One region of the Mesorhizobium huakuii genome, then DNA from elsewhere that is predicted to be linked to it. Evidence: predicted binding sites of a transcription regulator. Region 1 holds the regulator's gene; the other holds the start of a gene.
The links. The regulator PhoB, encoded in region 1, activates phosphate uptake and scavenging genes when phosphate is short. The targets are predictions, from matches to a motif close to TGTCATNNANCTGTCAT.
Positions count from the first base shown of each region.

Region 1 (3,412 bases):
AGAAGCCGACGCCGTTCCCGATGTCGATCTACGAGAACATCGCTTTCGGCGTCAGGCTCTATGAGAAGATCAGCAAGGCCGAGATGGACGGCCGTGTCGAGCAGGCGCTGAAGCGCGCGGCACTCTGGACCGAGGTCAAGGACAAGCTCAATGCCAGCGGCCTCAGCCTGTCGGGCGGCCAGCAGCAGCGGCTGTGCATCGCCCGCACCGTGGCGGTGAAGCCGGAAGTCATCCTGCTCGACGAGCCGGCCTCGGCGCTCGACCCGCTGTCGACCGCCAAGATCGAGGAGCTGATCGACGAATTGCAAGCCGACTACACGATCGTCATCGTCACCCACAATATGCAGCAGGCGGCGCGCGTGTCGAAGCAGACCGCCTTCATGTATCTGGGCGAACTGGTCGAGTTCGACAAAACCGAGAAGATCTTCACGTCGCCTCGCGAGAAGCGCACGCAAGACTACATCACCGGCCGCTTCGGCTGATCGCACGCATACGAGGACCAGGATCATGGCCGAACATACAGTCGCAGCCTTCGACGAGGATCTCGGACAGATCAGCAGACTGATCAGCGACATGGGCGATCTCGCCGGCTCGATGGTCGGCGGTGCCACCAAGGCACTGCTGAATTCCGACAATGCTCTGGCACAGCGCGTGGTCTCCGACGACGCCATCATGGATGCGCGCCAGCGCGAGCTCGACGACCGCGCCATCACACTGATCGCCAAGCGCCAGCCTATGGCCGACGATCTGCGTCATGTCGTCGGCTCGATCCGCATGGCCGGCGACCTCGAACGCATCGGCGATCTTGCCAAGAACATCGCCAAGCGCGTCGGCACCGTCGGGCTCAGCGCCACGCCGCGCGATCTTTCGCACTCCATCGACGCCATGGCGCAGCTGGTGTTGATCCAGGTGCAGGGCGTGATCGAAGAGTATGCGGCGCGCGATGCCGCCGCGCTGGCGAAGCTGCGCGCCGACGACGAGCGCATCGACGTCAAATACACCTCCGTCTTCCGCGAACTGCTGACCTATATGATGGAGGATCCGCGCAACATCACGGCTTGCACGCATCTGCTGTTCTGCGCCAAGAATCTCGAACGCATCGGCGACCATGTGACCAACATCGCCGAAAACGCGTACTATGTCCTGACCGGCACGCAACTGCCCGCCAACCGTCCAAAACAGGACGAGACGGCGATGTCGGCGCCGGCGGCCTGAGCGCAGGGGTAACCAATCGATGATCGCACCACGCATCATGGTGGTGGAGGATGAGGAGCCGCTTGGCGTGCTCCTCCGCTACAATCTGGAATCGGAGGGTTACCAGGTCGAGGTGGTGACACGCGGCGACGAAGCCGAAATCCGCCTGCAGGAAAACGTGCCCGACCTTCTGGTGCTCGACTGGATGGTGCCGGCGGTGTCCGGCATCGAACTCTGCCGGCGCCTGCGGATGCGGCCCGAGACCGAGCGGCTGCCGATCATCATGCTGACCGCGCGCGGCGAGGAAAGCGACCGTGTGCGCGGCCTTTCGACCGGCGCCGACGACTATCTGGTCAAGCCGTTCTCGACGCCGGAATTCATGGCTCGCGTCAAGGCGCTGCTGCGCCGCGCCAAGCCGGAAGTTCTGTCCAGCGTGCTCAAGGTCGGCGACATCGTGCTCGACCGCGAATCGCACCGGGTCTATCGCAAGAAGAGCGAGATCCGGCTCGGGCCGACCGAGTTCCGCCTGCTCGAATTCATGATGCGCCATCCCGGTCGCGTGTTCTCGCGCAGCCAGTTGCTCGACAATGTCTGGGGCGAGACGATCTACATCGACGAGCGCACCGTGGACGTGCATGTCGGCCGGCTGCGCAAGGCGGTCAACAATGGCCGCATGCCCGATGTTATCAGGACCATTCGGGGGGCGGGCTACGCGATCCGCGAGGATTAGGGATATGCTGATATTCAGGTGATGCCGGCCTGCGAATGGCGGTTTCCCGCGCTTCCGGTACTCACGGACCCAAATGTCCGCTCCGTTCCGGTTCTCGGAACCCGCCATTCTCGACTCGGCCTGACCTGAATCTCAACATATCCCTGCGCGTTACTCAGGCAACGTTCTTGCCGGCAACGCCTGACTTACCCTGCCCGCCCGGCGCGAAAATCTCCTGGTCGACGAAGGTCAGTGCGCGCATGGCGCAGCCTTCGCGGATCAGCGGCAGTTCGTTCGGTTCGGTGTCGAAGGAAATCGATTTCGAGTGCTGGCCGCCAGCGGTCTGGGCGATCGCCTCGCGCAATGCCGGCTCGATCAGGTCGAAGGCGGCGGCGCTGACGCCGACCATGGCGACGGGTGCGGGATCGATCAGCGCGAACAGGCTGCCGAGGCCATAGCCGAGCGCCTCGCCGGCTTTACGATAGGCTTCGCGCTCGGGCCCGTCCCGTTCCCGCGCCGTCGCGGCCAGTGCCCGCATCTGGGCGTCGCTGACATCTGCGACCGGCTCGGTGTCCTCACCGAGCTGCCGGGCATTGCGCCAGATGGCGTAGTTGCCGGCATAGGCCTCGACGCAGCCGCGCCGCCCGCAGCGGCAGAGCGCGCCGCCTGGCCGATGGATCATGTGGCCGAACTCGCCGCCCGAGGAATGGGTGCCGGTGAACAGCTCGCCCTTCAACACCAGCCCCATGCCGATGCCGTGCGAAAGCAGGATGGCGATGAAGTCGTCGCGGTAACGCTCGGGATCGCGCCAGCGCAGCGCCACCGCCATCATGTTGCAGTCGTTTTCCATGGTGGCGGGGATGCCGAACTCGGCTTCGAGTATATCGGCGAAGGCGATGTCGGTCTGTGGCGTGATCGGCGACCACAGCATCGCCCGGGCCTCGGTGTCTGTGATGCCCTGGATTGCCAGTGCGATGCGGGCGACGCTGCGCACGTCGATATCGGGATCCTCGAGGCGCCGCCGCACGATGGCGACGCATTCGCCGATCAGCGCCTCGCGCGACATGGTCAGCGTGTCCAGCCGGCGCTGTTCCTCCGATATCACCTGGCCGGCATAGTCGATGACGGCGACGGACAGGAAATTCAGCGACAGCACCACGGTCATGACGGCCGCGGCCTCCGGGTTGAGGCCGAGGCCGACCTGCGGCCTGCCGCGCTTCAGCGAGCCGGCCTCGCTCGGCTTGCCTTCGGCCAGGATGCCTTCACCGATCAGATCGGAGGAAATCGCCGATATGGTCGAATGGCTGAGGCCGGTGGTCGCGGCGATCTCGGTGCGCGAGGGCCGGCCGGCCCGGCGCACGGCCGCAATCACCATGGCGCGGTTGCGCCGGCGCAGATCGTCGTGACGGATTCCGACCGACATGTTTTCCACATCCTCCCGGTCGCCGCGGTTCCTCCGGCCCCTCAAACGCCGCGTGCGACACGGTCAAATACTGGCAGAAGCGGCCC
Region 1 is NZ_CP050296.1:2,229,108-2,232,519, reverse strand. It holds gene pstB (phosphate ABC transporter ATP-binding protein PstB) at 1-482, shown strand, start outside; gene phoU (phosphate signaling complex protein PhoU) at 508-1,215, shown strand; gene phoB (phosphate regulon transcriptional regulator PhoB) at 1,235-1,924, shown strand; gene HB778_RS10890 (ROK family protein) at 2,079-3,326, opposite strand.

Region 2 (3,412 bases), 1.2 Mb from region 1:
CTGCGGGCGCTGCGCCATGGCTTGCAATATCTGATGTTCCGCACCGGCCTGCTCACCTCCAACGTCGTCGAAAGCGGCGGCTTCTTCGACACCGATGGCGATGGCCGGCCCGATATCCAGTTCCATGTCCTGCCGGTGATGATCGAAAGCGCCGAGCACGGCTCGATCGAGCGCCACGGCATGGAGCTCAACCCGTGTGTGCTGCGGCCAAAATCGCGCGGTACGGTCAGCCTGCGCTCGCGTGATGCGGCGGACCCGATCCGCTTCACCACCGGCTTCCTCTCCGACCCGGACGATCTTGCCTTGCTGCTCGCTGGCATGAAGATCGCCCGCACCATCCTGCGCCAGCCGGCACTGCGGGCGGTGGTCGCCGAGGAACTGTCGCCGGGCGCGGACGCCGACCTCTCCGACCAAGCGATTACAGACCACATCCTCGAACACGCCAAGACGGTCTATCACCCCTGCGGCACCTGCCGGATGGGCAGCGATGACGACGCGGTGGTCGACCCGCAACTGCGCGTGCGCGGCGTACCGCGCCTGCGCATCTGCGACGCCTCGATCATGCCGCGCCTGATCAGCGGCAACACCAACGCCCCGGTGATTATGATCGCCGACCGCTGCGCGGATTTTATTTTGGGCGGGTAAAGCGGCTGTTCAAGCCCTGCCGTTCGCAGCCTGTGCCGGCATGTTGAGCAACTGGCTCGTATTGTCGATCGAGAACTGCACACGTCCGCTGGCGCTCCGATGGCCGCCAGCCTGCTGTCCCTGGTGCCGGTCATAGTGCTAAGCCTGCTCGCGCAGCGCTTCATCGTCGATACGCTACGCGAAAAGCAGGGATCATGAGCACAGTCATCGTTATCGGCCATGTCAATTACGACCAGGTCTGGTCGTTGTCCTCGCCCCTCGCCTCGGGCGCGCGCATCGTCTATTCCGGCCGCAGCGTCAGGCTCGGCGGCGGCGGCTTCCACACAGGCACCCAGTTGGCCAGGCTCGGCAACCAGGTCCGGCTGATCAGCAATCTGATGGATGACGACCATGGCCGGGCAGCGCTCGCCAAATTGCAGGCGAGCGGCATCGATACCGGCTACGTTACCCTATGGGCCGGCGAAACGCGGTTCACCGAAATCCTGCTCGAGCCCAATGGCGAGCGCACCATTTTGAACCCCGGCGGCCAGATGCGCCCGCCCTTCGCCGCACCGGAGCCTGTCAGCGGCGACGCCGCCTACCTCAACGCCCTGGTGCTCGATGCCGGCCTCGTTGCCTCGCTGCGGACGATCCCGCTTGTCATTTCGCAGTTTCCGCTGCGCAGCGCCTCGCCTCGCCCGGCCGACATCGTCATCGGATCGCGCGCCGATTTTCCCGGCGAGGACACGCGAGCGATCTGGGAGCGAGCAGCAGTGATCGCCGGCCCTCGCCTGAAGACGCTGGTGCTGACCGACGGAACGCGCCCGATCTCGCTCTATGACGGCAAGGTGCTCAACCACGTCACGCCGCTGAAGCAGGTCTCCGTGCCCGACACGATCGGCGCCGGCGACTGCTTTACCGGGATCTTCCTGCACGGCCTGCTGCAGGGGCTGAGCCTTGAGCTTTCCGCCGAACAGGCCAGCCAGCAAACCGCCGAATGGCTGTCAGAACGATTCCGTACCGGCTGAGACAGGCGGTCCGGCAAGGCCGACTTTCATGAAAATGTCATAAAAATCAAATGGAAACCGGCATTCGGGTGAACTAGAAAACATGTCCTGGAGAGATCGTGACCGAGGCGGCGGCAAGCCGGCGCATCGTCGCCATGATCGGCGTCTTCCACCACCCAACGATGTCGCCGACCTTGTCGCCCGCGAAATCCATCCTGAAACCGCTTCCTTGCAAGAGACGTGACATGTGGCTGAGTGAATTCGAAATCGTCCTGCGCGACCGCGTCATTCCGAACGGCGCCGTCAGGATCGAAAACGGCCGGATCGCCGAGATCCGCGACAAGCCCGTCGAGCATGCCGACATAGAGGGTGGCGGCCGCCTGTTGCTGCCTGGCTTCATCGACATGCATGGCGACATGGTGGAGAGGGAAGTCGAGCCGCGCATCGGCGTGCATGTACCGATGCCGATCGGCATTGCCGAACTCGACAAGAAGCTCGCCTCCTGCGGCATCACCACCGCCTACGCCGCGCTCTCCTTCATCGGCGCCAGCGCCACCAGCGGCGTGCTGCGCTCGGAAGATCACACATCAGCGATCATCGACATCATCGCCGGGATGAAGGACGAATTGCTGGTCGACCATCGCATCCATGCCCGCTTCGAAGTGACGTTCACCCCGGCGATTCCCAGGCTGCAAAAGCTGATGGATGCCGGCAGGCTGCATCTGATCTCGCTGATGGATCACACGCCCGGACAGGGACAGTATCGCGACGTCGAACTCTACATCGCCCGCATCGCCAAGGAACGCGGCATGTCCGTCGCGGACGCATCCGAGGTCGTCGGCAAGCGCATGGCCGGCCGCAACGGCCAGGGTGATGTGCTGAATGCGCTGCAGGACCTGTCGGCCCGCGCGCGGGCCGCCGGCGTCGTGCTCGCCTCGCATGATGACGACACGCTGGAAAAAGTGGAACTGGTCCATGGCCTGGGTGCCGCGCTCTCGGAATTCCCGGTGACGCTGGAAGCAGCACAGGAAGCCCGCAGGCTCGGCATGCACACCGCCATGGGCGCCCCCAACGCGCTGCCTGGCGGATCCTATTCCGGCAATCTTTCCGCCCGCCAGGCCTATGAGGCCGGGCTGCTCGACATGCTGGCCAGCGACTATCATCCGGCCTCGATCCTGCCTGCCGTGCTAGGCCTGGCGGAACTGCGGGGCGATGGCCTCGCGGCGGCGACGGCACTGACCAGCGCCAACCCGGCGAACGCCCTGGGGCTCACCGATCGCGGCGCCATCGAGCCTGGCCTTCTAGCCGATCTCGTCGTGGCGGACCGCCATCCCGTGCCCCGCGTGCGCGCCACCTTCCGCGCCGGCCGCATGATCTACGGCGATGGCACGCTTGCACAGGCGGGGAGAGTAGAACGCCTTCCCCTCGCCATGGCTGAACGGCTACCGGCTGCCTCCCGGGAAAGCGCATAGCGCTTTCCCTCGGGAATTGCGTCAAAACAAAGAGATAGAGCAAGAGCAATTCCAGGAAAGTATGAGCGGTTTTTGGAGTGCGCCCCTCGGAGCGGACAGGATCAAGCGGCAGTTTTGACCATCTTCCGGGCGTGTTGGTCTTCGAACTGTTGCGGGCTGAGATAGCCGAGCGCTGAATGCAATCGGCGGGTGTTGTAGACCTCATCAATGAAGCGGGGAAGGTCCTCAGCGACGTCGGTGAAGGTTTCATAGGCCATCGGATAGATGGCTTCGACCTTCATCGTCTTCATGAAGCTTTCCGCTTTGGCA
Region 2 is NZ_CP050296.1:1,001,336-1,004,747, forward strand. It holds gene HB778_RS04990 (GMC family oxidoreductase) at 1-645, shown strand, start outside; gene HB778_RS04995 (PfkB family carbohydrate kinase) at 840-1,652, shown strand; gene HB778_RS05000 (alpha-D-ribose 1-methylphosphonate 5-triphosphate diphosphatase) at 1,877-3,103, shown strand; gene HB778_RS05005 (IS3 family transposase) at 3,205-3,412, opposite strand, start outside.
Region 2: a site for PhoB is predicted at 1,677-1,693, ahead of HB778_RS05000 (alpha-D-ribose 1-methylphosphonate 5-triphosphate diphosphatase). Genes of this name have one in related genera too.